DNA from 4 places in the Roseburia sp. OF03-24 genome. Region 1 is predicted to be linked to each of the others. Evidence: predicted binding sites of a transcription regulator. Region 1 holds the regulator's gene; each other region holds the start of a gene.
What was found. The regulator Rex, encoded in region 1, represses fermentation and respiration genes when NADH is low (regulators of the CRP and FNR family bind a similar motif). The targets are predictions, from matches to a motif close to ATTGTTAANTANTTAACAAT.

Region 1 (8,140 bases):
TGAATCGTCCGGACAGGTCACCGACTTCTTCCATAGTGATACACTCATCACCATCTCTGCCAATGAGAATCACTTCATCTTCATTTTTAACATCCGGAATGTCGGTAACATCAACCATAAACTGATCCATGCAGACACGGCCAAGAATCGGTGCACGTTTTCCATGGATCAAAACAAATCCTTTATTTGAAAGGCCTCTTGCATAGCCATCTGCGTAGCCAACCGGAATCGTTGCGATTATGCAAGGCTCTGTTGTGACATAAGTTCCTCCATAACTGATTGCTCTGCCAGCCGGAAGTTCCTTTACATATGCCACATGTGTCACCAGTGTCAATGCAGGTTTCAGGCTGATCGCATTCTTATCTACATCCTCAGACGGCCACATGCCATACAATGTGATGCCGGCGCGGACCATATCCATATTTGCATCTGGAATATCGACAATCCCTGCACTGTTTGAACAGTGATGAATCGGAATACTTACGCCACGGTCTTCTAACATGCCGATCATTTTCTTGAAAAGTCCGATCTGCTGGTAGGTTGGTTCCTTATCTTTTTCATCCGCTTTCGCAAAATGGGTAAAAATACCCTCCACTATAATATGCGGCAGTTTTGAAAGCTGTGCCATCTCATCTGCTGCGTCTTCTGTGACCTGATAACCGATCCGGCTCATTCCGGTATCGATCGCGAAATGGATCTTGCAGTCTCTTCCGATACTTGCTGCGGCAACGGAAAGTTTTTCTGCCATCTCTTTTGTAAATACGGTTGGACGGATACCTGCTTTAATCATATCCACATACTGATCCGGGAATACATATCCTAAGATCAGGATCGGTTTCTGGATTCCGTGATTACGAAGGATAAGTCCTTCCTCAACCGTGGCAACTGCATAACCATAAAGATAATCCAGTTTTTCAATCGTCTCTGCAATCTCTACGGCACCATGTCCGTAGCCATCTGCCTTAATGACAGCCATAATTTTTGTGTCTTTTGCAATGTTTCCGCGCATCGCATCCATGTTGTGTAGAATTGCATCCAGATCGATTTCCGCATGCACTCTGCTGTATCTGTTCATGTTGATCCTCCATCTATTTTGTGTACCGTTTTTTATTCAACGAATTTTTGTTCATTATCGACCGGCTTTGTAGTATAAATATTCAGAACTTTTTTAATACCACAGATCAGATCTGAGGCTGTAAGCCCCTGTAACCCCGTTGTGCGTATCATAAGATCACCGGACAGGCCATGAAGATATACCCCAAGAGGAGCCGCCTGGTAAGGTGTTATTTTCTGTGCCATAAATGTACCGATCACACCACTTAACACATCTCCGCTTCCTGCTGTTGCCATTCCGGAATTGCCGGAAAGATTCAGGTATTTTTTACCATCCGGCAGTGCAGTTACGGTATGTTCGTCTTTTAAGACACATACAACGTGATATTCTTTTGCATAATCCGCAGCAGTCTGAAGTAAATGATGCTGGATCTCACTGACTGTTTTTCCGGTAAGCCGGCTCATCTCTCCGGGATGAGGTGTGATCACTGCCGGGATTTTAAAATTTTTCCAGATATCTGCCTCTGGTAAGTCATTCTGCTCTGCTATCAGATTTAACGCATCCGCATCAAAAAGAATTGCTTTCTTTTCCTGTGACGTTCCATATTCTAACACAAAATTTAATATCTGTGCAGCAGTTTTTTCTTTCCCAAGCCCGGGACCTGCCACAATGGCATCTGCCCAATCAAAAGCCTCCTGTAATACAGCCTTCCCCGGAGCAGCATTTTTATCATAAGTAGTAAGAACCGCCTCTGGAACACAGCTCTGTAAAATAATCCTGTTTTCTTCCGGCGTCAGCACACGCACCAGACCGCATCCTGTGGCGTAAGCAGCTTTTGCAGATAAAACTGCCGCCCCTGCCATATTGACACTTCCTGCGATCAGCAAAAGTTTTCCATAGTTTCCTTTATTAGAATGACTTTTTCTCTCCGGGAGCAGCAATAAATCTTTCGTTTCCAATGCCATTACTGACGGTGTCTCTCCCAGCCAGCTTTCTTTCGTGATACCGATATCACATACGATCACTCTGCCGGCATATTCATTTCCCGGCCAGAGAATACTGCCTAATTTCGCAAATGCGAATGTGATCGTGATATCTGCACGAAATGCCATACCAAGGACAGCACCTGTATCTGCAGAAATTCCGGATGCAATATCCACTGCCACTTTTTCTCCCGGAAGTGTATTCATACAACATAATATATCTGCATAAGTACCAGTCACGTCTCTCGACAACCCTACACCAAATAGTGCATCTATGACAGTTGTTGGTCTGATCTGTTCCGGTAAATCCGTATAGACAGGAACACCATATGCATTTAAAATATCCTGCTGGATTCTGTTTTGCTCCGAGCAATGATCTTTATTTCCAGCAAAAACAACTGTAACAGTATGTCCCTCCAGAAATAAAAGGCGGGCGATCGCAAGACCATCTCCACCATTATTTCCGCTGCCGCATACGATAAGAACTTCTGAGAGATCGACCTTTTGCTTATGGAGTTCATTTACAAATGTTATTGCTGCACGCTCCATCAGAAGAAGTCCCGGAACCTTAAAATGTGAAACGGTATTTGCGTCATATTTTTGCATTTCCCTGCTGTTTACAAGATACTTCATGATAATAAGCCCCCTGTTATAAGCAAAAAACGCCGCACAAAGATCTGTGCGGCAGCTAATTGCTTCCTGAATTTATGGCACCCTTTTCAGTTGCCGTTTTCTTCTGCTTTTTTGTTTCTGACAATGTTGTAAGATAACTGCATCAAACTGTCGGAAAGATGTACATTCTCTACAACAACATTTTTATCAATGAGCTCCAGGTCTACATGCGCAAAATTCCAGATTGCGCGGATTCCAAGTCCGACTAGTCTGTTTGCAATGGCATCAGCCTTTTCCTTTGGCATAGTAAGCGCCGCAATATCCACCTGATTTTCTGCACAGAAACTCTCTAATTCATCCAGCATGCGGATTTTGATTCCACGCACGGTCACACCGTCCAATGCAGGATTTACATCAAACAGTCCTATGATCACAAAACCAAGTTTTTCAAATTTCACATAGTTTGTAAGTGCCTGTCCAAGATTACCTGCACCCACCACAATAATATTGTGTCTTTCATTTAAACCTAATATCTTACCGATTTCCTCATATAAAAACTTTACATTATAACCATAACCCTGCTGGCCAAAACCACCAAAATTATTCAGATCCTGTCTGATCTGGGATGCAGTCACATTCATTCGTTTACTCAGATCATTGGATGATATACGTTCTACACCGGCATCTAAGAGTTCTCCGAGGTAGCGGTAATAACGCGGCATTCTCCGGATAACTGCCTGTGATATTTCTTTTTCCTGCACAAAAGGTTCCACCTTTCTTACGTTCTCTCGTTTATTATAGTGATTTCCCCTGTGTCTGTCAATGTGTGAAAAATTTAACTATCTTTTTTTCAATAAGATATTTTCTGTTTTGTCAGGAAATATCATCAATCAGTTCCATCTAACTGCATTGACAGCTCTTCCCAGGTTTCATAGCAGGTTTCCAGTCGTTCCCTGCACTCCTGCTGTCTTGCTGCAAGCTCATTTAATTTTGCGGAATTAACTGCGTTTTCCGGCTTTGCACATTCTTCATCGATCATGCTTATTTCACTTTCAAGTGCGGCAATCTCTTCCTCGGCTTTTTTTAAACTGTTTTCAATTTTACGAATCCTTGCCTGCTCTGCTTTTTGTGCCTGCCAGTCGAGCTTATTAACGGCATCATCCTGTTTCTTAGGCTGCACATCTGAAGTTTCTGGCTGTTTCACATACAACTGCGTCATAATATCATGTTTTTCCAGATAATAATCATAATTTCCGATATAATTTACAATTGTTTCACCTGTCAGCTCCAGGATTCTTGTTGCTGTCTGATTGATAAAATAGCGGTCATGTGAAACAAAAAATACCGTTCCTGTATACTGGTTTAATGCAGATTCCAAAATTTCCTTGGATGTAATGTCCAGATGGTTTGTCGGCTCATCTAAAATAAGAAAATTAGCATCTGAAAGCATCAGTTTTGCCAGAGAGACACGGCCTCTTTCACCACCGCTTAAATCTGAGATCCGCTTAAACACATCATCATTTGTAAATAAAAAGGCTGCCAGTACATTGCGGATCTTTGTGTTGTTCAGCTCTGGATAAGCATCTGAGATCTCTTCAAATATGGTTTTTTCCATATGTAAAAGCTGATGTTCCTGATCGTAATATCCAATGTGAACATTCGAACCAAGTGTTACCGTACCACCATCTGCCTGTATCAGATTATTGATGATCTTTAAGATGGTCGTTTTCCCGGTTCCGTTATTGCCGATCAGTGCTACCCGCTCCCCACGTTTAATCTCGAATGAGATATCCGAAAACAATGTAACCGGCGGATATGATTTTGCAAGACCTGACACCGTAAGGACATCATTTCCGCTGACCACATTTGGCTCTAACACGATCTTAATGTCTGTATTGTCCTCAACCGGTTTTTCAATACGTTCTATCTTGTCTAACATCTTTTCGCGGCTCTCCGCACGCTTGATGGATTTTTCACGGTTAAACGATTTTAACTTTGTGATAACTTCTTCCTGATGTCTGATCTCACGCTGCTGATTATAATATTGTTTTAACAGATCTTCACGGACTTTTGCTTTCTTCTTCGCAAAATCCGAGTAATTTCCCTGATATACATACGCTTTATGCTGGAAAATCTCTACAACTTTTGTGACAACGCGATCCAGAAAATAACGGTCATGTGCTACGATCACAACAGCCCCTTTGTAAGCCCGCAGAAAATTCTCAAGCCAGCGGATCGACTCCATATCCAGATGGTTTGTCGGCTCATCTAAAAGTAATACATCCGGCTTTGTGACTAAGAGTTTGCCAAGCGAAACCCTGGTTTTCTGTCCTCCGGACAATTCATTCATCTGTTTTGTTAAATCTTCGTCCGAAAAACCAAGTCCTTTTAAAATACCGGTTACTTCACTCCGGTATGCATATCCGCCCTGCAGTTCAAATTCGTGGCTCAGACGATGATAAACCTCCATCAGTTTTTCCAGTTCCCCACCGGTCTGCTGATTCATTTCTGACTCCATATTGCGGAGTTTCTGTTCCATTTCAAGGATGTCAGCTCTTGCATTAAGAACTTCGTCATAAATGGTTCTGTGCCCCGATACATCCTGATACTGTGCCAGATAACCGATTGTTTTATCTTTTGCAAGGATCACTTCACCGGTATCGGACGTTTCTTCGCCCATAATAATTTTAAGCAGCGTAGACTTGCCGGCACCATTGATGCCGACAATCGCTGCTTTTTCGTTTGCTTCAATATGAAAACTTACATCTTTTAAGATCTCATCTGTTCCAAAAGACTTTGAGATACTCTGACATGACAAAATCATTTTAAACTTTCCTCTAATGTTGTTCTGATTGCCTTGATGAAATTTTCGCTGTTTAATACAACCGGATTCGGATTTGTAGTAATCAGCGCAAGGTCTTTTGTCATTTTACCATCTTCAATGGTCTTTATACAAGCCTTTTCAAGTTTTTCTGCAAAATCAGATAATGCCTGGTTAGAATCAAGTTCTCCACGTTTCTTAAGTGCACCTGTCCATGCAAAAATAGTTGCAACAGAGTTTGTGGATGTCTCCTCACCTTTTAAGTGTTTGTAATAATGGCGCTGTACCGTTCCATGTGCAGCTTCATATTCATAATATCCATCCGGGGAAACTAATACAGAAGTCATCATGGCAAGTGAACCAAATGCACTTGAAACCATATCACTCATGACATCTCCATCATAATTTTTACATGCCCAGATATAACCACCCTCAGACTTCATTACACGTGCAACTGCATCATCGATCAATGTATAAAAATAGGTAATACCTGCTTTTTCGAATTTTTCTTTGTACTCTGCATCAAAGATTTCCTGAAAAATGTCTTTAAAGGTATGATCGTATTTTTTTGAAATCGTATCCTTTGTTGCAAACCACAGATCCTGTTTTGTATCCAGCGCATAATTAAAACAGCTTTTTGCGAAACTTTCAATGGAATTGCAAAGGTTATGCTGTCCCTGAACAACGCCTGCTCCGGTAAAGTTGTGGATCAGTTCTCTCGTCTCTGTACCATCTTCCGCTGTATATACCAGCTCACATTTGCCTGCTCCAGGAATCTTCATCTCAGTTGCTTTATATACATCGCCATATGCATGACGCGCGATCGTGATCGGTTTTTTCCAGTTCTTTACACATGGCTCGATCCCTTTTACAACGATCGGTGCACGGAATACCGTTCCATCTAACATGGCGCGGATCGTACCATTCGGGCTTTTCCACATTTCTTTTAAATTATATTCTGTCATACGTGCTGCGTTTGGTGTGATCGTTGCACATTTTACAGCAACACCGTATTTCTTTGTTGCATTGGCAGAGTCAACGGTAACCTGATCATTTGTCTCATTACGATGCTCTAATCCAAGATCATAATACTCTGTTTTTAAATCAATAAACGGCAGAAGTAATTCATCTTTGATCATTTTCCAGAGGATTCTTGTCATCTCATCTCCGTCCATCTCTACCAGTGGTGTTGTCATTTTGATTTTTTCCATTATGTTCTCCTTTTCTATTGAAATAAATTGTCCCATCCGTAATTGTCCATATTGTGAATGGTGTTCATCATATGCTCATTTGCAAGTTTTTCTGCCAGATTGGCATCATGTTTTTTTAATGCTTCCACAATCTGTCTGTGTTCCTGATTCGATTGCACAGAACGTTTTGGATCTGCAAGTGTGATTTTACGTACACGCTGCACATAATGATGAAAATCAAGCAGCACATGTTTCAGCTCTTTACTGTCAGAAGCGTTATATAAAATTTCATGGAAACGGTTATCTAATTCCACGACTTGTTCTGAATTTCCTTTTGCTGCATGGAAATCAGACAGATATATATTTTCATCCAGTTCATCTAACTGCTCTTTTGTGATATTGTCCGCAGCCCACTTTGCACACAGTCCCTCCAAACGTGACCGTATCTCGTAAATATCCTGAATATCTTTCTTGGAAATACCTACAACATAAGCACCCTTATTCGGAATGATGGTGACTAATCCTTCCAGTTCAAGCTGGCGGAGCGCCTCACGCACCGGAGTACGGCTGACGCCTAACTCTTCGCCGATATTTTTTTCCTTCAGTTCTTCGTCTGTCGCATATTTTCCGGATAAAATATTCTCACGGATCGTATGGAACACACGGGAACTTAAGGAATAATTATCCTCTCCCATATATGACACCTCATGCTCCTATTGTTACATTTAATTCCTTACAGCATTTTTCAATTTCTTCTACTAATTCCTTATCCGTCAGTACCGTAACACGTCCATCCTCATACTGCTTGTCTACCCAGACTTTTACTTTTTTTACAAGTTCTGAGTTCTTATCGACACTCTTATCTTTCGGAAGATGATAATATGAGTTGATCCAGAGAGCAATTCCTGCAAGACCGGATGTGTTGGAAACAGATACTAATGGCGGTCTGTTTAAGAATTTTCCGGTATCAAAAATATTATAGATCTCCTCATTTTTCAGAAGTCCGTCCGCATGGATTCCAGCTCTTGTAACGTTAAAATTACTGCCGACAAACGGTGTACGGCTCGGCTGCACATATCCAAGCTCTTTTTCAAAATATTCCGCCAGCTCTGTGATCACTGTGGTATCCATACCATCGAGTGTTCCCTTTAACTGTGCATATTCAAAAACCATAGCCTCAAGCGGTGTGTTACCGGTACGCTCTCCGATACCGAACAGGGAGCAGTTGACACCACTGGCTCCATAAAGCCATGCCGTCGTAGAGTTATTAACTGCTTTATAGAAATCATTATGACCATGCCATTCGATCAGTTCAGAAGGTACACCTGCATGTGTGGTCAGACCATAAATGATACCCGGTACACTTCGCGGAATCACAGCACCAGGGAAATTCACTCCATATCCCATAGTATCGCAGGCACGGATCTTGATTGGAATCTTATATTCATCCATCAGCTTCATAAGCTCCACACAGAACGGA
Region 2 (8,140 bases), on a different contig from region 1:
AACACTCTCTAAGATTCCATATTCTTTTGTAACGTTTGTTAATGCAACACCTAATACGGCACAGTTTGTAGTGATAAGAGGAAGGTATACACCTAAACTCTGATACAATGCCGGCATTGATTTCTTTAAGAACATCTCAACAAACTGTACTAATGCTGCGATAACAAGAATAAATACGATCGTCTGTAAATAAGTAAGATCGATCCCCTTGCTCATCAGATAGCTGTTTGCAAGAATAAATTTATAGATCAGTGCTGTTACAAACGAGGAAATCGTGATAACGAACACAACTGCACCGCCCATTCCGGCTGCTGTCTCTGTTTTCTTGGAAACTCCTAAGAACGGACAGATACCAAGGAACTGACTTAATACAACGTTATTTACAATCGCAGAACCGATTGCAATCAAAAGTAATTCTTTCATCTGTACCTATCCTCCTACTCTTCTTTTCCGGCAGCATCTGCTTTTACAGTTGCTTTACCGCTGCAGTGTGCAGCCTGGCTGCAGCCGGAGCAGTCGCCGCTCAAGCATCCTGCAGGCTCTGCTAACGGTTTTCCTTTTGCTTCCATCTTCGCTCTTACAATGTTCATAATAGCAACCAGACAGGACAATACTAAGAATGCACCAGGAGCCATAACGAAAATTGTGATCGGTGTAAACCATTTTAAGGATAAGATCTGGAATCCGAAGATCTGACCTGCTCCTAAAAGTTCACGGATCAAACCGATGCAGGTAAGACCAAATGTAAATCCAAGTCCCATACCAATACCATCAAACATAGACGGGATTACCGGGTTCTTAGAAGCATAGCTTTCTGCACGTCCAAGGATGATACAGTTTACTACGATAAGAGGAATATATACACCTAAAGACTCGGAAAGGCTTGGTGTATATGCCTGCATGATAAACTGAACCATGGTAACAAGTGATGCAACGATTACGATGAATGCCGGCATACGGACACCATCCGGGATCACTTTACGGAATGCTGAAATCAGCATATTGGATAAAATAAGTACCACTGTTGTGGAAAGTCCCATACCAAGTCCGTTGACTGCTGAGGAAGTAACCGCCAATGTCGGACACATACCAAGCATCAGAACGAAGGTAGGATTCTCCTTGATAATACCGTTATATAAACGTTCTACATTCTTGTTCATTAATTTGTACCTCCCGCTAAAACATTCTGGAAGTATGTCAGGCAGGCATTTACACCGTTAGCCATAGCTTTTGATGTAATGGTAGAACCTGAAATTGCTTCGATCTCGTTGTCGGCTGACGGAGCTGACTTAACAACGGTAAAGGAATCTACTTTTTTGTTTTCAAACTGACCGTAGAAATCTTCTTCCTGCGCCTTCATACCAAGACCAGGTGTCTCAGAAATAGATGTGATGGAATAACCATTTACAGTTCCATCATTCTGGATACCTACGGAGAATGTGATAGATCCCTGACTTCCGTCCTTTGCGGTTACCGTAAATACATAACCAAGTGTATTTTCGGATGCATCCTGTGCTGCAACTACTGTCTCGATCTCATCGGAATATCCGTTTTCATCTAACAGAGCCTGTGCTGCGTCTGCATCAAAATCTGCATAATCTGTAAAATGATCTGCATCTGTAAATACCTGTTTGTAGGCATTCTGTGTTTTTTCTTCATTTACCTTGTCAATTGAAGGTTTTGTGACACCGTACACAACTCCAAGTAAAAGTCCAAGTACGATTGTAAAAGCAAATAAAATTAATGCGTCATGAACGATCTTCTTATTCATCTTATTTGCCTCCTTCCTGCTTTTTGGCTTCTTTTACCATGCCAAATGCTCTCGGAACTGTATATTTCTCGATCATCGGAACTAAGATATTGCTTAAGATGATTGCAAAAGAAACACCTTCTGCATTTGCACCAAAGCAACGGAACAGTCCGGTAAAGATACCACAGCAGATACCAAAGATGATCTGTCCCATTGGTGTGATCGGTGAAGTAACATAATCAGTAGCCATAAAGAATGCACCAAGCATGAGACCACCACCGCAGAGCTGTGCTGTAATATAAGTCCAGTCAGCACCATGTCCGCTGAAAAGAAGCATGAAAACAACAAATGTTATAATATAGCTTGCCGGGATTCTAAGATCGATCACTCCCATTAAAATCAGGAAGATCGCACCGATCAGAATAGCGATTGCAGAAGTCTCACCGATTGTTCCGGCAGTACGTCCGATCAGCATATCCATGGTATTTACTGCATCCCCGTTTCTCATTGCCGCAAGCGGTGTTGCTCCGGTATAAGAATCAATCGTAAAGTTTGTCATGTTCGCTGCAAATGCGATCAGAAGGAAACATCTTGCACCCAGTGCAGGGTTCATGAAGTTCTGTCCGAGGCCGCCGAACATACATTTTACAACAATAATTGCAAATACACCGCCAAGAACTGCTTCCCACCATGGAAGTGTAGCCGGGAGGTTCAATGCTAAAAGTAATCCTGTCACAACAGCACTCAGATCATTGATCGTCTGTTTTTTATGTACGATCTTGTTAAAGATCCACTCTGATGCAACACAGGATGCGATTGTTACTAAAATTAAAATCAGTGCTCTGTATCCAAAGTTATAGATACCAAATAAAGTTGTCGGAAGCAATGCAATAATTACATAAAGCATGATTCTTTCCGTTGTATCTTTGGAACGCACATGTGGTGATGATGAAACATGATATAAATCACTCACAGGAATCCACCTCTTTCTTCAGTTTTAAAATTTTATTTAATATTGTGAAAACACATTTTCCGAAAATCTCTGCGAATCATGCTTTCATTATTTCTTGTTGCGTTTTGCAGCAAGAACCTGTTTCTTCATGGTCTTAATGGACTGTGCAAGCTGTCTCTTCGCCGGGCATGCAAAACTGCAGCTGCCGCACTCCACACACTCTAATCCATGCCATTTTTCAAATTCTTCGGAAAGTCCCTTATCTGAGAACTTTGCAAGTCTTGACGGGATCAACTGCTCCGGGCATGCCTCCACACAACGTCCGCAGTTGATACATGCTGTCTGTAATTTCTCTGCTGCTGCAACCTCATCCTGTGACATACATAACAGGGAAGATGATGTCTTTGTGGTCGGAACGTCTAATCCAAACATTGCAAATCCCATCATCGGACCACCGGAAATGATCTTTTCAGGTTGTACTTTAAATCCACCAGCCGCATCAACGAGTTCCTGATAACTCGTACCGATGTTATATAAAAAGTTGCCAGGATGCTCGATCGCATCACCAGTGATCGTAGAGATACGGTTTGTTACCGGTTTGCCAAGTTTGACAGCATTGTAAATTGCAATGATCGTCTCAACATTGTCTACGATACAACCAGCATCTGCCGGAAGCATTTTAGAATTGATAGAACGTCCTGTTACCGCGTAAATCAGCTGACGCTCACCACCCTGCGGATACTTTGTCTCTAACGGACAAACCTCGATACGCGGCTCATCTTTTACAAGTTCCTGCAGTTTTTCGATACAATCCGGTTTGTTATTCTCAATACCGAATACACCTTTTGCTTTGTCAAAAATCTGAAGGATGATCTTCATACCACCGATCAGTTCTTCCGGATTTTCTAACATTCTCCGGTAATCTGCCGTCAGATACGGTTCACACTCTGCACAGTTTGCAATAATGTACTCAATTTTCTCCGGTTCTTTCGGTGATAATTTTACATGAGTCGGGAAACCTGCACCACCCATGCCGACAACACCGGCTTCTTTTACTTTACCAATGATCTCTTCTTTTGATAAAGCAGTTACATCTTCACACGGTGTATAAGAAACCTCTTCGAACGCTCCGTCGTTTTCGATCACGATGGAATTGACCATATCGCCAACTGCCACACGACGCGGTTCAATAGCTTTTACAGTACCGGAAGCAGATGCATAAATTGGAGACGATACAAAACCGCCCGCTTCTGCGATTTTCTGTCCCTTTAATACTCTGTCGCCTTTCGCCACTATCGGACTTGCAGGTGCTCCGATATGCTGTGATAACGGATACACCAGGTCGCCCTTGGGTAAAACTTCCACAATTGGCGCATCCTTTGCTAATTCCTTGCCTTCGTAAGGATGGACGCCGCCTTTAAATGTCTTTAAACCCATTTTTCGTGCCCCACTTTCTCTTAATTGTATTCTATTCTATGATATAGCTCATAGAACATTTATCCTATAGATTATACCACAAAATGATACATATTACATCTGTTCCTTGTATTTTTTTTAGTACCTTTTGACAAAATTTTCACAATTATTGAGATAATTCCACCAATTAAGAGTAATTCCATTTTCCTTATATATATGATAAAATTGCAGTAATCCAATGAATTTACCTGCCATAAATGGCAGTACATATAGGGAATACACATGCGCAGAAAAAGCGCAGGAATGGAGACTTTTATGAAATACTGGCACGAAGAAATGCCTTTTACATTAAACGATTCGCTGACAGAACAGATATTTACAGAAAAATCTCTTTTTTTTGATATAGAGACAACCGGATTTTCAGCTGTCCGCACATCACTCTATCTGATCGGATGTGCTGCGCGGAAGAAAAATCTGTTGATTGTCGATCAGTTTTTTGCAGAAACTCCAGCAGATGAATCGGATGTGCTGCATGCATTTTTAGATTATCTGAAAAATTTTGACACGATCATCACATTTAACGGAATCGGTTTTGATATTCCGTACCTGACAAACAAATGCCAGAAATACAAAATTTCCGCACCATTTTCTTCCTATGAATATGTTGATATTTATAAAATGATCTCCGGCTTCCGTTTTCTTTTTGCCCTGCCTGATCTCAAGCAGAAAACAGTGGAACAATTCATCGGTTTAAACCGCCAAGATATGTATAACGGCGGCGAACTGATCAAAGTATATCAAGAATATCAGAAAAATCCCGATGAGAAACTTATCTCTCTTTTAAAACAGCACAATTATGAGGATGTTATCGATATGCCAAAACTTCTCTCTGTCCTGTCCTACGTAAAACTGTTTGACGGGGCATTTACCGTAACATCCATCAATGCAAATGAATATGTCTCTTATGACGGCAGACCATGCAGGGAGCTTCTCTTTTCTCTGCAAAACGATTTTTCGGTTCCTAAACGTGTTTCCTGTCATTATGAGGATTTCCATCTAGTGGTCGATACAGACCAGACAACACTCTGTGTCCGCTTATATACAGGAGAGCTTAAATATTTTCTTTCTGATTATAAAAACTACTGGTATCTGCCCGAGGAGGATCTCGCTATCCCTTCAAGCCTTGCTGCATCGATTCCAAAAGAACGCAGGAAAAAGGCTACCGCAGGAACCTGTTATGAAAAAAGGAATGCCATTTTTCTTCCCCAGTATCAGGAAATCGTAAAACCGGCATTCCGGCATATGTTTAAAGATAAGAAAAGCTACTTTGAACTTACAGAAGATTTTGCTGTTTCCAAAGAAATGCAAAGAGAATATTGTCTGCATGTACTGCAGTTTATCTGCAATAAAAAAATGTAGTCTTTACAAAAACCAATAAAAATCTTATCAAAAAACAGGAAGTCTGAAATATGACTTCCTGTTTTTCATCTCAGAGACTCTGATGTCTCTTATCTTTCTTATATATCTTTTACTGTTTTTCAAAGAAAAACGATGTATGTCTGTCAAATCCAAGTTCTCTGTAATTCATGATCTGCTCTGTGCTTCCAATAAAAAGCACGCCACCAGGCTGGAGAGCTTTATGGAATTTCTGATAGATCACATCTTTTGCCTCTTCTGTAAAATAAATAACCACATTACGGCAAACGATCAGATTGCAGCCACTTGGATAAGGATCTTTTAGCAGATCATGTTTCTTAAATTCCACTCTTTTTTTGATCTCATCTGAAATCTGATAGGAAGAACCAACTTTTGTGAAATATTTTTTCTTAAGGTCATCCGGTACGGAAGCGATACTCTTTTCATTGTACAGCCCCATTCTTGCTGTATCGAGCACCTGATTGTCAATATCTGTCGCAATGATCTTAATATTAGTAAGCGGCACCTGTCTTGAAAGAGCCATGACAAGTGAATATGGCTCATCTCCTGTCGAACAGGCTGCACTCCAAATTTTCAGGTTTTTACCAAATTTTTTAATCAGTGCCGGAAATACCTCTCCCTCTAATATCTTCCACTGATCTGGATTACGATAAAACTCAGAAACATTGATCGTCAGGAAATTGATAAACTGATCAAATTTCTCTTTATCTTTCTTAATCAGGGCTACATAATCATTGTATGTCTTGACATTGTTCTTGGTGATCAGCGTATTAATACGACGACGCATCTGTTTTTCCTTGTAAGAATTCAGATCGATTCCTGCAAGCTGTAAAATATCTTTTTTAAACTTTTCATAATTATCGGTTTCAAGCATAATCTACTTTCCTCCTGTTTCCTTTTGCACAAAAGTTCTGTAAAAACAGATTTACTTTCATGCCATATCAAAAATAGGCTTTACACATTCTGTGAAAGCCTATTTTTCATCCATATTACTGTATACGGAATTTAGTTCTCTTCTGCTGCAACTGCATCGATATCGACATCTGCAACATCAGCATCTTCTGACTCATTTGTCTCAGGAGCAAGTAATGCTTTGATGGAAAGACTGATCTTCTTCTCGTCCTCGTTGAAATCAACGATCTTAGCTTCAATCTCCTGACCTACTTTTAATACATCAGATGGTTTCTCAATATGCTCTTTTGCAATCTGGGAAACATGCAGTAATGCGTCAACACCCGGAGCAAGCTCTACGAATGCACCAAAGTCTGTCATTCTTGCCACTTTTCCTTTTACAACGTTTCCAACCGCATATTTCTCTGCAGCACCATTCCATGGATTCTCTGCCGGGAATTTCATGCTGAGTGCAATCTTTGTCTCATTAATGTCTTTGATGAATACACGTACATGATCACCAACATTAAATACTTTCTTAGGACTTTCTACTCTGCCCCAGGACATCTCAGAGATGTGAAGCAGACCGTCAGCTCCGCCAAGATCAATAAATGCACCGAAGTCTGTTACATTTTTAACAGTTCCTTCCATAACATCACCGACTTTGATCTTTGCAAAAAGTTCTTTCTGCTGCTCTAATTTCTTAGCAACTAAAAGCTGTTTTCTGTCACCGATGATTCTTCTGCGTTTTGGATTAAACTCACTGATTACAAATTCGATATCCTGATCTTTGTACTTGGATAAATCTTTCTCGTAAGTATCAGATACAAGGCTTGCCGGGATAAATACTCTTGTCTCATCCACGATAACGCAAAGACCACCATCTAATACCTGTGCTACTTTTGCTGTTAATACTTCTTTGTTTTCAAATGCCTCTTCTAATCTCTTGCTGCCTTTTTCTGCTGCAAGACGTTTGTATGTGAGTAATACCTGTCCCTCACCGTCGTTTACCTTAAGAACCTTTGCTTCCATGGTGTCGCCGACAGATACCAGTGTTGTTAAATCAACGTTAGCTTCATTCGTATATTCATTACGAGTAATGATTCCGTCTGATTTGTAGCCGATATTTAATACGATCTCATCAGGTTTTACATCGATAACGGTACCTTCAACTACCTCTCCATTTCTTATTGTTTTAAATGATTCCTCCAGCATTTGTTCAAAGCTCATTTCTGACATTCTTTTGAACCTCCTCAATAATTTTGTTTGGGGTAGAAGCCCCTGCGGTAATACCTACGTTATCGATGGACTCAAAACATGTGACATCCAAATCTTTTACAGTTTGTATATAGTAAGTATTGTTGCATTCGTTTTTACATATTTCAAACAACTTCTGCGTATTGGAACTATTTCTGCCCCCTATGACAATCATGGCGTCCACATCACGGGCAATCTTTGCTGCCTCAGTCTGTCTTTCCTCGGTGGCATTGCAGATTGTATTTAAAACAATTATATCATAACCTTTTTTATTTATAATTTCAACTAATTCTTGAAATTTATTGTAATTAAATGTCGTTTGTGCTACAATACATACCTTTTTCCCAGATTCTGCCTGATATTTTTCTGCTTCTTCCGGGGTTGAGATCACAGCCGTATGCGGATCAAGCGACCAGCTTTTGATTCCTTTCACCTCA
Region 3 (8,140 bases), on a different contig from region 1:
ATTTTTTCCTCCTTATACAGCGAATCTGTTTTTGTTCCGCTGTCTGATTAAATTCCAAAGATTGCCATGAATACACCGGCTGCTACTGCTGTACCGATAACACCGGCAACGTTTGGTCCCATTGCATGCATAAGTAAAAAGTTCGTAGGATCTTCCTCTGCACCAACTTTCTGTGATACACGTGCAGCCATAGGAACTGCAGATACACCGGCAGAACCGATGAGCGGGTTGATCTTGCCTTTTGTAATGAAGCAGAGTAATTTACCGAATAATACTCCGGCTGCTGTACCGAACATAAATGCGATCAGTCCAAGTGCAACGATCTTTAAGGTTGTTGCATTTAAGAAAGCCTCTGCACTTGTGGATGCACCAACGGATGTACCAAGTAAGATAACTACGATATACATTAATGCGTTAGATGCTGTCTCAGATAACTGACGGACAACACCACACTCACGGAACAGGTTACCGAGCATTAACATACCAACGAGCGGAGCTGTGGTCGGAAGGATCAGACATACGACAACGGTTACCACGATTGGGAATAAGATTTTCTCAAGTTTGGATACCGGACGTAAATTCTGCATCTTAATGGCACGTTCCTTTTTCGTTGTAAATAACTTCATGATTGGTGGCTGAATGATCGGCACCAATGCCATGTAAGAGTATGCTGCTACAGCGATCGGACCCATAAGACCAGACTGTCCAAGTTTTCCTGCAAGGAAAATGGAAGTAGGACCATCTGCACCACCGATGATAGAAACGGCTGCTGCTGCTTTATCATTGAATCCCATCAGGATTGCAAGGAAATATGCGCCGAAAATACCAAACTGTGCTGCTGCTCCTAAAAGGAAGCTGATCGGGTTTGCGATCAGAGGTCCAAAATCGGTCATCGCACCAACGCCAAGGAAAATAAGGGATGGCAGGATTGACCATTCATCTAAGGTATAAAAATAATGGAATAAACCACCGACACCGTTACTCATCTGTTCCGGAGTTGCAAAGATATCCGGATAAATATTTACCAGAAGCATACCAAATGCGATCGGAACGAGTAACAACGGTTCAAACCCTTTTGCAATAGCCAGATACAGGAAAATACATGCAACTAAGATCATTACGAAATTTCCCCATGTCAGGTTGAAAAAGGCAGTCTGATGAAGGAGGTTGCCCATTGTCTCAGTAAAATAACTCATTGTTATCCTCCTAAAATTAGTTGTTTAAAGTTGCCAGTAATGCACCTGCTTCTACCATATCACCAACGCTTACGTTGATGCTTGCTACAGTACCATCTTCGGTAGCAACAACCGGTGTCTCCATTTTCATGATTTCAAGAACTAAGATTGTGTCACCTTTCTTTACAGATGCGCCTACAGAAGACTCGATCTTAAATACTTTTCCTGCTGCACCTGCTTCGATCTTAACATTGCCTGCGCCACCTGCCGGAGTTGCTGCCTTCGGAGCTGCTGCCGGTGCCGGAGCTGCTGCACGTCTCGGTGCTGCTGCCGGTGCGCTTACTGCACCATTTTCTTCTACAGTAACATCATAAACATTTCCATTTACGGTAATTGTATAGCTTTTCATTGAATCATCCTCCTGTGATCATTACTTTTTTAACGACATACTATTTTATAACTTGTCTTTTTTCGTCTATCTTCTATGAATAGAACGTACTACGAATCCATCTGCTGACGTTCCTTCTGCCGCTGCGATCGCTGCAGAAATAACTGCAACCAGTTCTAAATCGTCGGTAAGAGAAGCTGCTTCCTCACGCTGTTCGATCTGGTCTACTACAGGATCTGCCACTTCTTTCTTTGCACCAGCATTTGCTTTTTTGTTCTGTAAATACGGAATTACTTTAAAGCAGCTGATGATCAGACTGATCAGGATAAGAACTACGAATACGGTTCCCATTCCCATCAATGTATTCATGCCGGCTTTTTCCATTTTCTCACCAAGTGAATACACAAGATCTGCACTGGCATCTGTAAGTTCCGGTGATTCTGTTTCGTAATTATATTCATATACATATGAAACAACTACATCTCTGTCTGAGAAATGTAAAACCTGATCTGCAGTCACAGTTTTCTGTGCTTTCGTCACAGTAAGCTCTCCAAGTCCCTGATATGAACCTAAATCCGGAACTGTTTCACCCCAGGATGTCAGTAAATGGGCAAACGCATCCATTCCGTTGGAATCATAATATTCTGCACCGCTTTGTATATCTTCATCTGAAAATGAAACAAGCGCAGATACTGTCTGCTCCATGTTATCCTGAATATCAGAATAGCTCATACCAAAATAATCAACGCTCTTAGGATCCGTTCCACATGCTGTCATTGCCAGAACCATAAAGCAAAGACAAAGCATAAGAGATAATTTTTTCTTCATAACTTCACCTTTCTATTTTGTTCCATGTTTCTTGTCCGGTACACCTGCACATTTTGTATATAATAATTCAAATGCATCTACAAGGTACTTTCTGGTGTCTGCCGGATCTAAAATAAGATCTACATAACCGCGTCTTGCTGCAGTCATGACACTAGACTGTAATGCATCATATTCTTTTGCTTTTGCTGCAAGTTCGTCTGCAGATGCATCTGCGTACATGATCTTAGCTGCAAGATCTCCATCCATCATACCGATCTTTGCATCTGTCCATGCATATGTAAAATCTGCTCCGATTGCTTTGGAGTTCATTGTCACATAAGCACTTCCGATTGCATTTCCGGTAATTACGTTAACTTTCGGGCAGGTTGCATCAGCAAACGCCATAGTCATACGTGCAAGTGCTTTTGCAAGTCCTTTTTCTGCACATACAGTAGCTGCATATCCTTTTACATTTGTTAAAGACAATACAGGGATCTCAAATGCATCACAGAAATTAACGAACTCTGCTACCTTGTTGCATCCTCTTGCTGTTAAAGCTCCGGAGAACTCTTCTGCTTTTTTGCCTTCTTCATCATAAACTTCTGAACAGTTTGCAACTGCGCCGATTGTCATTCCGTTTAACTGGATAAATCCGGTTACCATGTCTTTTGCGTAGTTTTTCTTTGTCTCAAAGAAAACATGTCCGTCAGAGATCTCGCTGAGTAAATATCTCGGATCACCTTTCATAGCTGCCATGTTCTCACATGCACGGTTTAAATCATCCTCACATTCAGATGTATATACATCTCCCTCGTTATTTAAAGGAAGAATGCTTACTAACTCACGAATCTGTGCAATGATCTCATCCTCTGTTCCAACTGCATCGATGCAGCCATTCTTCTCACTCTGGAACTCTGCTGAGGATGTATCGCATTTTTCAACACGGTTGCCATCGATCGCATTCGGGGAGTTGATGAACATTTTTCCTTTGCTCTCCATAAATGCAAAATCAGATAATGCAGGTACTACTGCAAGTCCACCGCCACAGCTTCCGAAAATAGCGGAAATCTGTGGAACAACGCCGGATGCTGCGACCTCCTTTGCGTAGATCTCACCAAATCCGTTTAATGCATCAACAGATTCCTGTAAACGCATTCCGGCGCAATCGATAAATCCGATCACCGGTGCTCCCATTTTCATTGCCATATCATATACGGCTGCAATCTTCTTTGCATGCATCTCTCCGATAGTACCGTTTAATACGGCTGCATTCTGGCTGTATACAAATACCAGATTACCATCTACCAGACCGTGTCCGGTAATTACACCATCGGACGGTGTATCTGTGTCTGCAAGATTAAAGTCTGTATTTCTTGCGGTTACGAGAGAACCGATTTCCATGAAACTGTTCTCATCGACTAACTTGGTAATACGCTGCATTGCCAAGCTATCATTACTACTATTCATCCTTTTTGCCCTCCATCTATAAAGTTTGTTACCACATCTTTCGACATGGTACATAGTGAATAATGTAAAAATATAACAAATTCCGCTAGGATAAATTATAGATGGTCGGCGACAAATTTTCAAGTGAATTGTTAATTTTTTGACAGTTTTTTTTCACATACATAGTGTTTTGGGCATTTACAGCGGAAATAATTCGGCTGCTTTTTTTATGCACCAGAAAAAATCTATTTTTTTTACCGTCTCCTTTACCGTAACTGTACGTTTTGCCAGAATCTCATCCCCAAGCAGATATGTAATTTCTCCTGCAAAATCCCCATTCATTACCGGCGCATAAAGTTTTGGCGTCACTTCATACTTTACCTGTATTTCCTGCTCATTTCCAATCAGCAGTGCTGTCAGTCCTTCTATCGGTGATATTTCCAGTTCTGTTCTAACCTCTCCACCGATCTTTTTGCTCTGCCCGCCTTTCACCTCTACAGCAGCAGATTCCTTTGTGTTCAGCTCAATCTCATCCAGTTTTATTTTTTTAAACATTGTAATTCCATACTGCATAAGTTTCTTCGCATCTGCCCACTTATATGTTTTATTGTTCGGCCACCCGCAGGCAAGCAGTGCTACAATAAAAGTCCTGTCATCACGCTGTAATGCGCCTATATAACAGTATCCCGCATTACCGGTAAACCCGGTTTTACCGGACAATGCCCCATCCATCATCTGCAAAAACGCATTATGATTGTAACAGGTATAACTGTTTTTCCCATCCATATCATGAAACTGATATTGCCCTTCCTGTGTGATCGTAAGAAACTGTCCCGCCATCTTAGAACCTTTGATACAATACCGCATAATCAGCGAAAGATCCGCCGCTGTCGTATGGTGAAAACCGTCTTCATCTTTTGCATCCAGTCCGTTTGGTGTAATAAAATAGCTGTCCTCACAGCCGATCTCTTTTGCTTTATCGTTCATCATTGCTGCAAAATCAGCCGTTGTGCCTGCGATATGTTCAGCGATTGCCACTGCACAGTCATTATAAGATTCTAACATCAGTCCGTACAGCAGATCCTTCAGATAAAAACGCTGTCCTTCCCTCATACCAAGATGTACTTTCGGCTGTGAAGCTGCAAGTGCACTCACGGTCACTTCACTGTCTAACTCACATTTCTCAAGTGCAATGATACAGGTAAGAATTTTTGTTGTACTCGCATTTGCCATCGCCTGATGTCCGTTTTTTTCATACAGGATACGTCCGGAATCCGCGTCCATGAGCACTGCCGACCTTGCATACAAAGAATTCTGATCCGGCTCTCCCATTATTTTCTCCATCTGCACATTCCCACTTTGTTCAAAAGCTTCCACCACCTGTATACCGTTTCCAATTAAAATTACAGTAATAAGTATCCACGCCAGCAGCTTTTTCCACATATGCAAAACTCCAAAAAAGTATTTCATCAATCCTTATGTACACAACATCAAAAACATGTGCATTTACATCAAAAAAAATACATATAAAACCGGATCAGATATCCAGTTTCATATGCATTTCCGCTTCTGCTTCCTGTTTAAATTCCTCAACCTGGACCGGACTTGGCACAGGGAGTTCATCTATCGAATGTACACCAAAGCTCCTTAAGAACTCTTCTGTCGTTCCAAAAAGCAACGGACGGCCCGGTGCGTCAAGTCTTCCCAATTCACATACCAGATTATACTCTACCAGTTTATTTACTGCATGGTCGCAGGAAACCCCTCTTATCTTTTCAATTTCTGCTTTTGTGATCGGCTGTTTGTAGGCGATGATCGACAGCGTCTCAAGTAAAACATCGGTCAACACATGTTTTTTCGGCTGTTTGGCAATTTTTACCAGATATTCATACATTTCTCCTTTTGTACACATCTGGTAAGAACCGTCAAGTTCCATGATCTTGATCCCGATACTGTCATTTTCATAGCGTTTCATCAGATTTTCCACGATCTTTTTTGTCTGTTCTGTATCAAGTTCGAGTGTTTTTGCTATGCGTTCCAATTCCACTGACTCTCCCATCGTAAACAGGATTGCCTCAACGATTGCTTCATATTTCTTTTCTTCCATGCCAGTCCCCATTTTGCTCTGCAGCTACGCAGCAATTTTTGATTCAATTTTTATATCATCGAATGTGTATTCCTGCGAAACAACTATCTTTCCCATTTTCATCAGTTCTAATATTGCAAGAAATGTCACAACCACTTCCATTTTCCCGGACTGCGCTTCTAAAAGGCTCCGGAATGAGAAATGTCCGTGATGCATGCTGTACTCTTCCACATACGACATCTTATCGGAAAGTGACACTTCCTCTTTCTCAATTTTTCCAAATTTAGAGCGGACCGGATCGATCTTGTCCGCCTGTTTTTTTATGATAGACTGAAATATATCGTTCAATCTTGCGAGTGTGATACCGGACATCAGTTCATTCACATCTACCGGTTCTTCATATGCAAGCACTTCCGGCGGAATCGTCGGTACTTTATACAGGACTTTTTCCGCATCGATCTGACGATCCTTAAGTTCATATGCCATACATTTATACATTTTATATTCCAATAACTGCTGCACAAGTTCGGCTCTTGGGTCTTCCTCCTGCTCATCTTCACTTTCTTTTGCAGGAAGCAGCATTTTGGATTTAATATCAAGTAATGTCGCCGCCATCACAAGGAATTCGCTCATCACATTTAAGTCCTGTCTGCGCATCTCAGCAATATATTCCATGTATTGGCTGGTAATCTCCACGATCGGAATATCATATATATTTACTTTATTTTTTTCCAATAAATGTAAAAGCAGATCCAGTGGACCCTCAAACACCTGAAGCTTTACTGTTAATTCCATCTATGTAACACCCTCTCATTCCACAAATAATGATTTTACCGTGGATTCCTGTAAAATTCAAGATTTTTATGCATAATGTACATCCCGTACTCCTAAAATAAATTATAACAGAACCCTACGGAGGGCATATTTTTGAAATTTGTGGTTTCCTTTCTGCTTAGTCTTAATCTTTTTATGCAAAGCACATTATTTCCTGTATCTTCCTGTTTCACTCCGGGCACAGCAGACTCTATCTCATTTAGCTCTAATACAGAAACTGTACCGGCTGCTGATTTAAATATTTCCGCACCAAGTGCAATTTTAATGGAGGCATCTACCGGAGCCATTGTCTATGAAAAAAACTCCCACGAATCGAGACATCCGGCAAGCGTCACCAAGATCATGACTCTGCTTTTGATTTTTGATGCTCTTTCCTCAAAACAGATTTCTTTCGATGATACTGTGACTGTCTCCGAGCACGCAGCCAGCATGGGAGGTTCACAGGTATTTTTAGAACCAGGCGAAACACAGACCGTCGATACGATGATCAAATGCATCAGTGTCGCAAGTGCGAACGATGCCTGTGTTGCCATGGCAGAACATATTGCCGGCTCAGAGTCAGAATTTGTCCGCATGATGAATGAACGTGCCAAAGGGCTCGGCATGAATGATACCACATTTATCAACTGTTGTGGTTTAGACGCCGATGGGCATATGACCAGTGCAAACGATATTGCCTTAATGTCACGCGAACTGATCACAAAATATCCGAAAATCCACGATTACTGTACGATCTGGATGGAAAATATCACCCACACTACTGCAAAAGGTTCCTCTGAGTTTGGGCTGACCAACACCAATAAACTGATCAAGCATTACCAGTACGCCACCGGTCTGAAAACCGGATTTACCAATACTGCCATGTACTGTATTTCTGCAACTGCAAAAAAAGACGGCATGGAACTGATTGCTGTCATCATGGGTGCACCCGATATCAAGTCCCGCTCTGCTGATGCTACATCACTGTTAAATTACGGATTTGGGAAATGCAGGATCTACTGTGACAATCATGAAGATAAACTAGACGCCCTTCCGGTAGAAAAAGGCCTTGCTGATTCTGTCGGCATCATCTACCAAAGACCTTTTCAGTATATGACAACAGATGGAAGTGATCTTTCCGGCATTACCAAAAGCATAGAACTGCCAGAAAGTGTGACAGCGCCTGTAAAAAAAGGCGGCACTGCCGGAAAAGCGGTGTATTTCCTGAACGGAACACCCATCGGCAGTGTCAGTATCGTATATACAGATACAGTTAATGCTGCAGAATATAAAGATTATTTTTGCCGCACCCTCCTGTACTTTGTTCCATGAGACATTTCAAACGATGTACATTATATATTTTTTCCAGTCCCATCATCATATGCTACAGCAATGGTGCAAACAGACGCATCAGACTTTGCACCA
Region 4 (8,140 bases), on a different contig from region 1:
CCCTGACAAGAAAAGAAAATGGCATTTTGGAATATTTACTTCTGAATCCTGGAAGACCGGTAAGTCAGGAGGAATTGATGGAACATGTCTGGGATGCATCCGTGGATAGCTTTAGTGGTGCCATCAGAGTACACATGTCTTCGCTTAGGAAAAAGCTTAAGGCTGAACTTGGATATGATCCGATTTTAAACAAGGTGGGAGAGGGATATAAAATACGGGAGGAGTCTGAACGATGAAAAGAATGTCACTGCAGTGGAGGCTTACCTGTATCATTACAGTATATATTGCAGTTATATGTGGATGTCTGACGATGTTTGTCTATAAAAATGGCGTGTATTATATCGATTCCCTGCAGGAGACTGTGGATGCCCAGGGAGAGGATAACGGGGAGGATACGGATGAAATATATATCAGCATTCCAGATGATAAGTGGGATGAGTTTGCCAATGATTTTTCTATCCAGGCATATAATAATAAGGAAGATTACAAAAAAAACAGTCTGCTGATATCAGCCATATTGGCTCTTATTGGCGGGGTAGTTACATATTTTATAAGTGGGCATGCACTCAGACCAATCCGTGAATTTTCTGATAAAATTGAAGAAGTACAGGCGCAAAATCTGGCAGCTTCACGAATAGAAGAAAATAAAGTTAAAGAATTGAACCAGCTTAGCGTTTCGTATAATAAGATGCTTGAACGTCTCTCGGACGCATTTGAGATACAGAGGCAATTTACCGCAAATGCAGCACATGAACTGCGGACGCCATTATCTTTGATGCAGGTACAGCTTGATCTTTATAATTCTACACGGCATCCGGATAATGATGCTGATACATTGCAGACAATAAAGATGGTTACCGAGCAGAATGGAAGACTCAGTAAAATGGTAAAAACGCTCCTTGATATGAGTGAACTCCAGACTGTGGGACGGGATGATGAAATTATGGTTGACGCGCTTGTTGATGAAGTGTTAGCAGATCTGGATCCTCTTGCACAGGAAAAAAATATAAAACTTACTGGAAAATGTAAAAATATAACGATGGTTGGAAGTGACATTCTTATTTACAGGCTGGTATACAATCTTGTTGAGAATGCCATAAAATATAATCATTCAGGCGGACAGGTTACAGTAACTGCATACCGGAAGGAAAAACATGTTTATCTGTCCGTGGAGGATACGGGAAACGGAATCCCTGAGGAACTCAGGGAACGCGTGTTTGAACCATTCTTTCGTGTGGATAAATCCAGAAGCCGGGAACTTGGCGGTGTAGGACTTGGACTTGCGCTTGTCCGTGAAATCGTGAGAGTGCATGATGGCAGTATTGCAGTCAGATCAAATCCGTCTGGAGGAACGGTTTTTGATGTAATATTACCACTGTGATCGATCATAACTTATTAGTTACATCTGGCTGTCTCGTGCCTGGGGTATTTAATTCTTTTCTATTGAATTATGCGGATATCTGGTTGTTTTTGTAGTGTCGAATGTATTGCTGAAAGTTTTGATGCAAATGAAAGAGAAAGTCCTTAATCATGAGGAAATGTTAAATCATTATCTGATACGCGGATTTATGGAACTGGTCATATTCCGCGTGGAAAGGCAGTTTCCGAATGAGATCATGATGGCACTGGAAAAGGTGAATCTTTCCTGCCCGGTTCGTGATTCTGCCAGGGGACTTTTGAGAAACTGATGAAGTAAGATCCATATTTTGCGGAACTCTATATGGCTCAGGATAAAAACCTTGCATTTTGAGAACAGGCGTGTATAATCTCATTTTTGACAGTTGATTAGTTAATAAAGTGCCACAATCCCTGTAAATACAAGGGGTGTGGCACTTTTATCTGCATACACGAAATATAGTAATGTTTTATCTCCGCTTACTTTTTTTCTGAATTCCTTTTATTTTCCGTTTTGTTATGAATTGATAGTCCGTTCTGAATCCGCAGGTTTCATGGAGATCGTCAGTGATTTCCTGACGCTCATATACCGGCATGAAGCCCTGTTCTTCTATATCCGTAAATTTTATGTCTTTTAAAGTGTGAAGTAATTGTTCTGTGGTATAAGTCCCTTTCAAGGAGCGGTTTAATAACCGGAAATGTAACAGAGCAAGAAAACAGGTAAGAAAATGAGCCTTAATTCGGTCTTCACGGTTTAAGTAAACGGGTCTGGCTTCAAAGTCTGTTTTCATAGTTCTGAAACAGTCTTCAATCTGCCATCTTCCTTCACTGACTTTTAAGATATCTGCAACGTTATCATCAAGCAGGTCTGTACATACCGCATAAAGCCCGTCATACATTTCTTCTTCAGCAATCTTATCCGTATCGAGATAATAGTGGATCTTAGCTTTTTCTCCTTCGTTGGTTACAGCTACCTTATTTACAAATCTTGCAGGATCATTTGGATTTTTGCGCTGTTTTTTTAGAGAGCCATTTGCAACCATTTTTTCTGCCCGACAGATCTGCTCCGCACGGATGGATTTCTGATAAGCGGCATATTTAGGGGAGTAGGTTATGATCAATCTTTGATCCAGTTTTTTTGTTGTAAATGGTTCGTCTTTATAATAAAGCTGGTTCTTGTCATCATCTGTCAGTTTTGTGAGGTCAACAGGTTTATCATCTGAGAGACGTTTAAAGCCAGTTTTCTTTAAAGCCCATGCCCGGTCTTCAGCAGGCAGCTTTTTGATGGACTGAGTGACAATAAATGCCCTCTGTCCCATGTGATTAAGAACACGGTTATCCTCAGAAGCAAGTCCGGCGTCACTGCAATAGATAAACTTATCACAGCCGAATTGTTGGAGAATCTTTGTTTCTAAAGGTTTTAAGGATTTCTGCTCATTTTGGTTTCTAGGAAAGAGTGAGAAAGCCAAAGGTATTCCGTCACCATCCGTAAAGAGACCCATTTGAATAATGGGATTCGGACGGTGCTCTTTGCTTTTTCCGTATTTTTTATCTCCATTTTCCTGTTCGATTTCAAAGTAGTAGTTTGTGCAATCATAATAAAGGATCCGATCCATTCTGTCACCGAGAAAAAAGCTATTTTTATAAACTTCTGATTGAATAAAATCCATTTCAGAAGCAAGAACAGAAAGAGCTCGGTACACATCATGAAGTTCATAAGTGGGAGGCTCAAGGAACTGTTTTGCTGCTCGGAAAGAAGAACTTTTGCTGGAAGGTTCTAGAACCCTTGTATAAATTAAATCAGATAAAATCGAATTAAGATCATACTCGAATTTATGTCGGCTTTTGATTTTTCGGCAGACAGAATCGAGCTTAAGTCCATAGTAAATAGACTGAAGAAAAAGATATCCGCCAGAAAAAAGTTTCTGCTTATTATAGTCCATGAGTCTGTTGGAATGAAATGGGATCATGACAGTAGCATCCTCTTTTTCACTTTTATATTTCAGTGTTTCAAGACGATATCACTAAATATTACTATATAATAAAAATAAAAATTTGACAAAAAAATAAGCCTATTTCAAGGCTTTGCGGTACTTTTTTGCATTTCAATGTGTCAAACTCCCGATAAAGGCAGTATCTATCTGAACGTGAGACCTGGAACGCTTACGATCGAGGATGAAAAATAAAACTGGTTATACCACAAGAAATAAATGGCACTTTTTGGTTCAAAAGGACGAAAAAGTGCCATTTTTGCAGAAAAACATAAATTATATTGAAACTTTATAAAATTAATGTTAAAATTATAACAATGTCTGGTATGACCAGATAAAACTAATCTATATAAGGGAGGAATGTATATGTTTACATTTCATGAAGGCCCTTCAGGATTTACCGCAGCGGGAAATGGATTTTCGAATCTTACGGTAATTCTGATCTGGGTAGCAGTATTTGCAGCTTTGGTTCTGCTTAATGAAGTATCAAGAAGATGGAAGTGGAGCGGTTTCTTTTTCTGGTTCATACTTCCGGTCATTGGAACAGTTACATGGTTTACGGTATTAAAAGGTATTGCCTATACCGACTGGTTCCACCTTGCAAAGTATTATTCATCCACCGCAGGCTGTATTTTCTTCTGGTGTTTCCGTTATGTCAAGGGAACAAGAAAAGACGGTACGACCTGGGAACTGAAAAACAACAAGATCTTCATGCTTTTAATTCCGGCAATCCTTGCTATCAATATTTTCGAGGCTTGTTCCCGTGATTTCCAGGTTGCAATGCAGTACTGGGGCAATATCACAGAACTCGCCGATGAGCCGGGCATGTTCGTACTTGGCGGACCATGGAATATTATGAATGGTATCGCAGGTATTTTAAATGCGGTTACGATCGCAGGCTGGTTTGGCGTATGTGTACGTAAAAAGAGTGACAAAGACAGTTCACGCGATATGATCTGGCCGGATATGATGTGGTTCTGGATCGTTGCATACGATTTATGGAACTTTGCTTATACATATAACTGTCTGCCGAGCCACGCATGGTACTGCGGACTTGCATTACTGTTAGCTCCGACAACAGCAGCATTTCTTATCAACAAGGGTGCATGGCTTGAGAACCGTGCCAGAACACTTTCCATCTGGTGCTTCTTCGCGCAGTGCTGGCCGATGTTCCAGGATGAGGTAGTTGTTGTAAACTCTACCTACAATCCGGTAATCTACAACATCGTAAGTGCTTTAGCATTGATCGCTAACGTTACAGTATTTGTATTTATGATCTACAAATCTGTCCAGAAGAAAAAGAATCCATGGACAAACAGCATCTATGATGACATGGATGGATATAAGAAGATCGCAGAGCAGGCTGAGGCATAAGGACATAATTGCTATGCTGCTGATGCAGGAATGCCTGTGATAATAAAAAATTGAAAAATAAAGAGAAGCCTGTCGCAGCGGATGCGGTAGGCTTTTTCTTTATTTTGTGTTATTATTTTACAGTGGATTTTTTGAAAAGCAGTGACTGGTCAGAATGAGAAAGGGGTTGCAGATGAATTATATTTTACTGGTAGAAGATGATACTATGATCGCATCGGGAATTATATATGCACTGGAAATGGAAGGCTATGAAGTCTGTCATGCTGTGACCGTTGCAGATGCGTGTGGTTTCATCGAAAAAAGATATTTTGATCTTGCAATTTTAGATATGCAGCTGCCGGACGGACTGGGGGCTGATATAGGCAATAAATTAAAAAATACAGATACATCCGTCATTTTTCTGACTGTAGTTGATGATGAAAATACGATTGTCAGGGCTTTTGATGAAGGTGCAGCAGATTATGTCGTAAAGCCTTTCCGGATCAGGGAACTGCTTGCGAGAGTAAGGCGTGTGTTATCGGTTCAGAATAAGCAGACGGGAAAGAATCATATCATTTGCATAGGACAGGTCAAGATCAATACGGATGAGGCAAAAGTTTATGTGGATGACAGGATTGTTGATCTTACTGCGTTAGAATACAGACTGCTTCTTATTTTTGCTAATAATCAGAGAGTCTTATTATCCCGACAGCAGATTTTAGATAAAATCTGGGATATAGATGGTAATTTTGTGGAGGATAATACACTCACTGTTTACGTGAAAAGACTGCGTGAAAAACTCGGGGCGGCATTACAGATCGAGACTGTGAGAGGAATGGGATATCGTGTGGATTAAGAAAAAAGAAGTAGAAAAATTGTCTGAGTTTGTGAAAGGCTATATTTCCGGTGAGAAATTTGATATCCGTGATAACAGAGAGGGTGCATTTCAGATTTTAAAAAATGACATCTATGCTCTGGTTAACAGGAAAAATGAACAGATCAAGGTGATCGAATCGGAAAGAGACATTCTTTCTGACTATATGGCAGATATTTCTCATCAGCTTAAAACACCTATCACTTCCATGATGATCATGGCAGATTTATTAGAAGATGCAGAACCGGAAAAACAGGCGGAATTTATTCATAACATCAGAGTTTCTTTAAACAAGATGGAGTGGCTTGTAGGCGCACTGCTTAAGATGGCAAAGATTGATGCACATGCCATTGAGTTTATAAAAAAAGATATAAAGACATCAGAATTGCTTGAAGCTGTAAATCCTTCGGTTGCGATACTTTTAGATATTAATAATCAGAAACTTATACTGAAAAATGACAGCGTTATCAGTTGTGATAAGCAATGGACGGTGGAGGCACTTACGAATCTTGTAAAAAATGCGATCGAGTATTCTCCGAAAGATAGTGAAATCGAAATAGACAGCGGTGGAAATCCGTTGTATAGCTGGATCTCGGTAAAGGATAGCGGTGCAGGAATGAGTAGAGAGCAGTACGCAGCCCTTTTTAAAAGATTTGAATATTCCACAAATGAAAATGGCTTTGGGATTGGGATGCCGCTTGCGTTATCAATTGTCAAAGGACAGGGCGGAGATATAGATATTGATTTTGGAAACTATGGATGCGGTACGACGTTTATCATAAAATTTTTTAAGTGACAGAATTGTCATAATTGATTTTGGTTTTGTCACGGAACAGTCATTTTACATTGTTAAGATCAGTAGTGAAAAGGGAGGATAATGCGATGGCTGTTTTAGAAGTAAGAGAGCTGACAAAGAAATATGGTCAGGGAGAAGCGGAAGTGACCGCACTTGATCATGTTTCTTTTTCTGTTGAAAGAGGAGAATTTGTTGCGATTGTCGGAGCTTCCGGTTCAGGAAAATCTACCCTTATGAACATGATCGGAGGACTTGATCATCCAACCAGTGGTTCTGTCGTGATCGAGGAAAATGATATTGCTGCAATGAACGAGGATGAACTTGCTATTTTTCGAAGAAGAAATCTGGGAATTATTTATCAGTTTTACAATCTGATTCCTACGCTTACTGCAGAGGAAAATATTATGCTGCCATGGAAACTGGATGGAAGAAAAGAAAATAAAAAACGATTAACAGAAATGATGCAGCTGCTTGGGCTTTTGGAACGGGCAAAACATCTTCCGGGACAGATGTCCGGTGGACAGCAGCAGAGAGTATCAATCGGAAGGGCACTGATCAATGAGCCGGCTTTTATACTGGCGGATGAACCGACTGGAAACCTTGACAGTAAGACGGGCAGAGAGATTATGGATATTTTAAAGCTTGCCAATCAAAAGTATAAGCAGACGATTCTTTTAGTTACGCATGATGAAAAAATTGCCTTGCAGGCGAGCCGGATCATTACGATCGGAGACGGGAAAATTGTAAAAGATGAGGTGATGAAATCATGAAAATTACATCACAGCTCGCACTCAGTCAGCTAAAATTAAATAAAAAAAGAACAATGGCAGGGATTTCTGCTATTTCACTGGCAACAGCACTTGTTACGGCAGTTATGTGTTTTGTAACCAGTGGCAACAGGATGCTTACGGTTTTTTTAGAACCGGGATATGGAGACTATAGCAGTGTGTATTTTCTTTTGATTTTCGTTCCGGTTTTAATTTTAGGGATATTGATCGCTCTTATGTCGGTAACGGTGATATCAAATATTTTTGTGGCAAGTGCCAATAAAAGGATTCAGGAATTTGGTATTTTAAAATGTGTAGGTGGAACCGGAAAACAGATCAGAGCATGTGTTATCTGTGAAAGTTTGTGGCTTTGTGTGGTTGGTATTCCGCTTGGACTTATGGCAGGAACTTTGCTTGGATATATTGGTATAAAAATCACAGGATATTTTGTTTCGAATATCGATCAACTTTCAAAAAGTATTATTATGAGACCGTTTTCCTTTTCTTTGTCATTTCATATTTCGGTATGGACATATCTGTTTGCTTCCTTTTTTTCATTTTTGATTGTTCTTAGATCTGCGTACAAGCCTGCAAAAACTGTTGGAAGGCTTACTGCAATACAGTGTGTAAAAGGTATAACGACAGACATAAATCTAAAAGAGCTTGCTGTAAAAGGTGGATTGGCTGGAAAAATTTTTGGATGTGAAGGAGAGATTGCATGGAAAAATATTAAAAGGAATCAATCAGGATACAAAGCAACAGTACGGGCATTATCACTTGCAATTTTACTGTTTTTGATGACAGGTGGACTGGCAGAACAAGCGAAAGAGTTTCAGGAATGGATGACGCCGGATTCAAAAGAGATGGATGTGGATTATTGTTCAATTCGCAATATAGAGGTGAATAAACGAACCGGACGTACCGAAGAAAAGATCGTATCACCAATATCCTCTATAACTTATAA

Region 2: a site for Rex is predicted at 4,266-4,285, ahead of rsxC (electron transport complex subunit RsxC). Genes of this name have one in related genera too.
Region 3: a site for Rex is predicted at 3,965-3,984, ahead of DXA60_RS08905 (acyl-CoA carboxylase subunit beta). Genes of this name have one in related genera too.
Region 4: a site for Rex is predicted at 3,686-3,705, ahead of DXA60_RS00035 (DUF5692 family protein). Genes of this name have one in related genera too.

The regions. Positions count from the first base shown of each region.
Region 1 is NZ_QSCK01000021.1:7,405-15,544, reverse strand. Features, by position in the region: gene alr (alanine racemase) at 1-1,075, opposite strand, end outside; gene DXA60_RS11620 (NAD(P)H-hydrate dehydratase) at 1,108-2,670, opposite strand; gene DXA60_RS11615 (redox-sensing transcriptional repressor Rex) at 2,757-3,410, opposite strand; gene abc-f (ribosomal protection-like ABC-F family protein) at 3,536-5,473, opposite strand; gene DXA60_RS11605 (NADP-dependent isocitrate dehydrogenase) at 5,470-6,681, opposite strand; gene DXA60_RS11600 (GntR family transcriptional regulator) at 6,696-7,355, opposite strand; gene DXA60_RS11595 (isopropylmalate/homocitrate/citramalate synthase) at 7,366-8,140, opposite strand, start outside.
Region 2 is NZ_QSCK01000014.1:32,165-40,304, forward strand. Features, by position in the region: gene DXA60_RS08820 (electron transport complex protein RnfA) at 1-423, opposite strand, end outside; gene rsxE (electron transport complex subunit RsxE) at 438-1,160, opposite strand; gene DXA60_RS08830 (RnfABCDGE type electron transport complex subunit G) at 1,160-1,771, opposite strand; gene DXA60_RS08835 (RnfABCDGE type electron transport complex subunit D) at 1,773-2,723, opposite strand; gene rsxC (electron transport complex subunit RsxC) at 2,811-4,139, opposite strand; gene DXA60_RS08845 (ribonuclease H-like domain-containing protein) at 4,434-5,537, shown strand; gene DXA60_RS08850 (CheR family methyltransferase) at 5,647-6,429, opposite strand; gene rpsA (30S ribosomal protein S1) at 6,561-7,685, opposite strand; gene ispH (4-hydroxy-3-methylbut-2-enyl diphosphate reductase) at 7,666-8,140, opposite strand, start outside.
Region 3 is NZ_QSCK01000014.1:47,119-55,258, forward strand. Features, by position in the region: gene DXA60_RS08885 (oxaloacetate decarboxylase subunit alpha) at 1-2, opposite strand, end outside; gene DXA60_RS08890 (sodium ion-translocating decarboxylase subunit beta) at 48-1,196, opposite strand; gene DXA60_RS08895 (biotin/lipoyl-containing protein) at 1,213-1,584, opposite strand; gene DXA60_RS08900 (OadG family transporter subunit) at 1,651-2,391, opposite strand; gene DXA60_RS08905 (acyl-CoA carboxylase subunit beta) at 2,404-3,837, opposite strand; gene DXA60_RS08910 (D-alanyl-D-alanine carboxypeptidase family protein) at 4,015-5,259, opposite strand; gene scpB (SMC-Scp complex subunit ScpB) at 5,354-5,923, opposite strand; gene DXA60_RS08920 (segregation and condensation protein A) at 5,948-6,697, opposite strand; gene DXA60_RS08925 (D-alanyl-D-alanine carboxypeptidase family protein) at 6,830-8,047, shown strand; gene cls (cardiolipin synthase) at 8,100-8,140, opposite strand, start outside.
Region 4 is NZ_QSCK01000001.1:2,774-10,913, reverse strand. Features, by position in the region: gene DXA60_RS00055 (response regulator transcription factor) at 1-236, shown strand, start outside; gene DXA60_RS00050 (sensor histidine kinase) at 233-1,381, shown strand; gene DXA60_RS00045 (hypothetical protein) at 1,509-1,688, shown strand; partial or broken gene DXA60_RS00040 (IS1634 family transposase) at 1,866-3,413, opposite strand; gene DXA60_RS00035 (DUF5692 family protein) at 3,753-4,760, shown strand; gene DXA60_RS00030 (response regulator transcription factor) at 4,933-5,595, shown strand; gene DXA60_RS00025 (sensor histidine kinase) at 5,585-6,409, shown strand; gene DXA60_RS00020 (ABC transporter ATP-binding protein) at 6,496-7,179, shown strand; gene DXA60_RS00015 (ABC transporter permease) at 7,176-8,140, shown strand, end outside.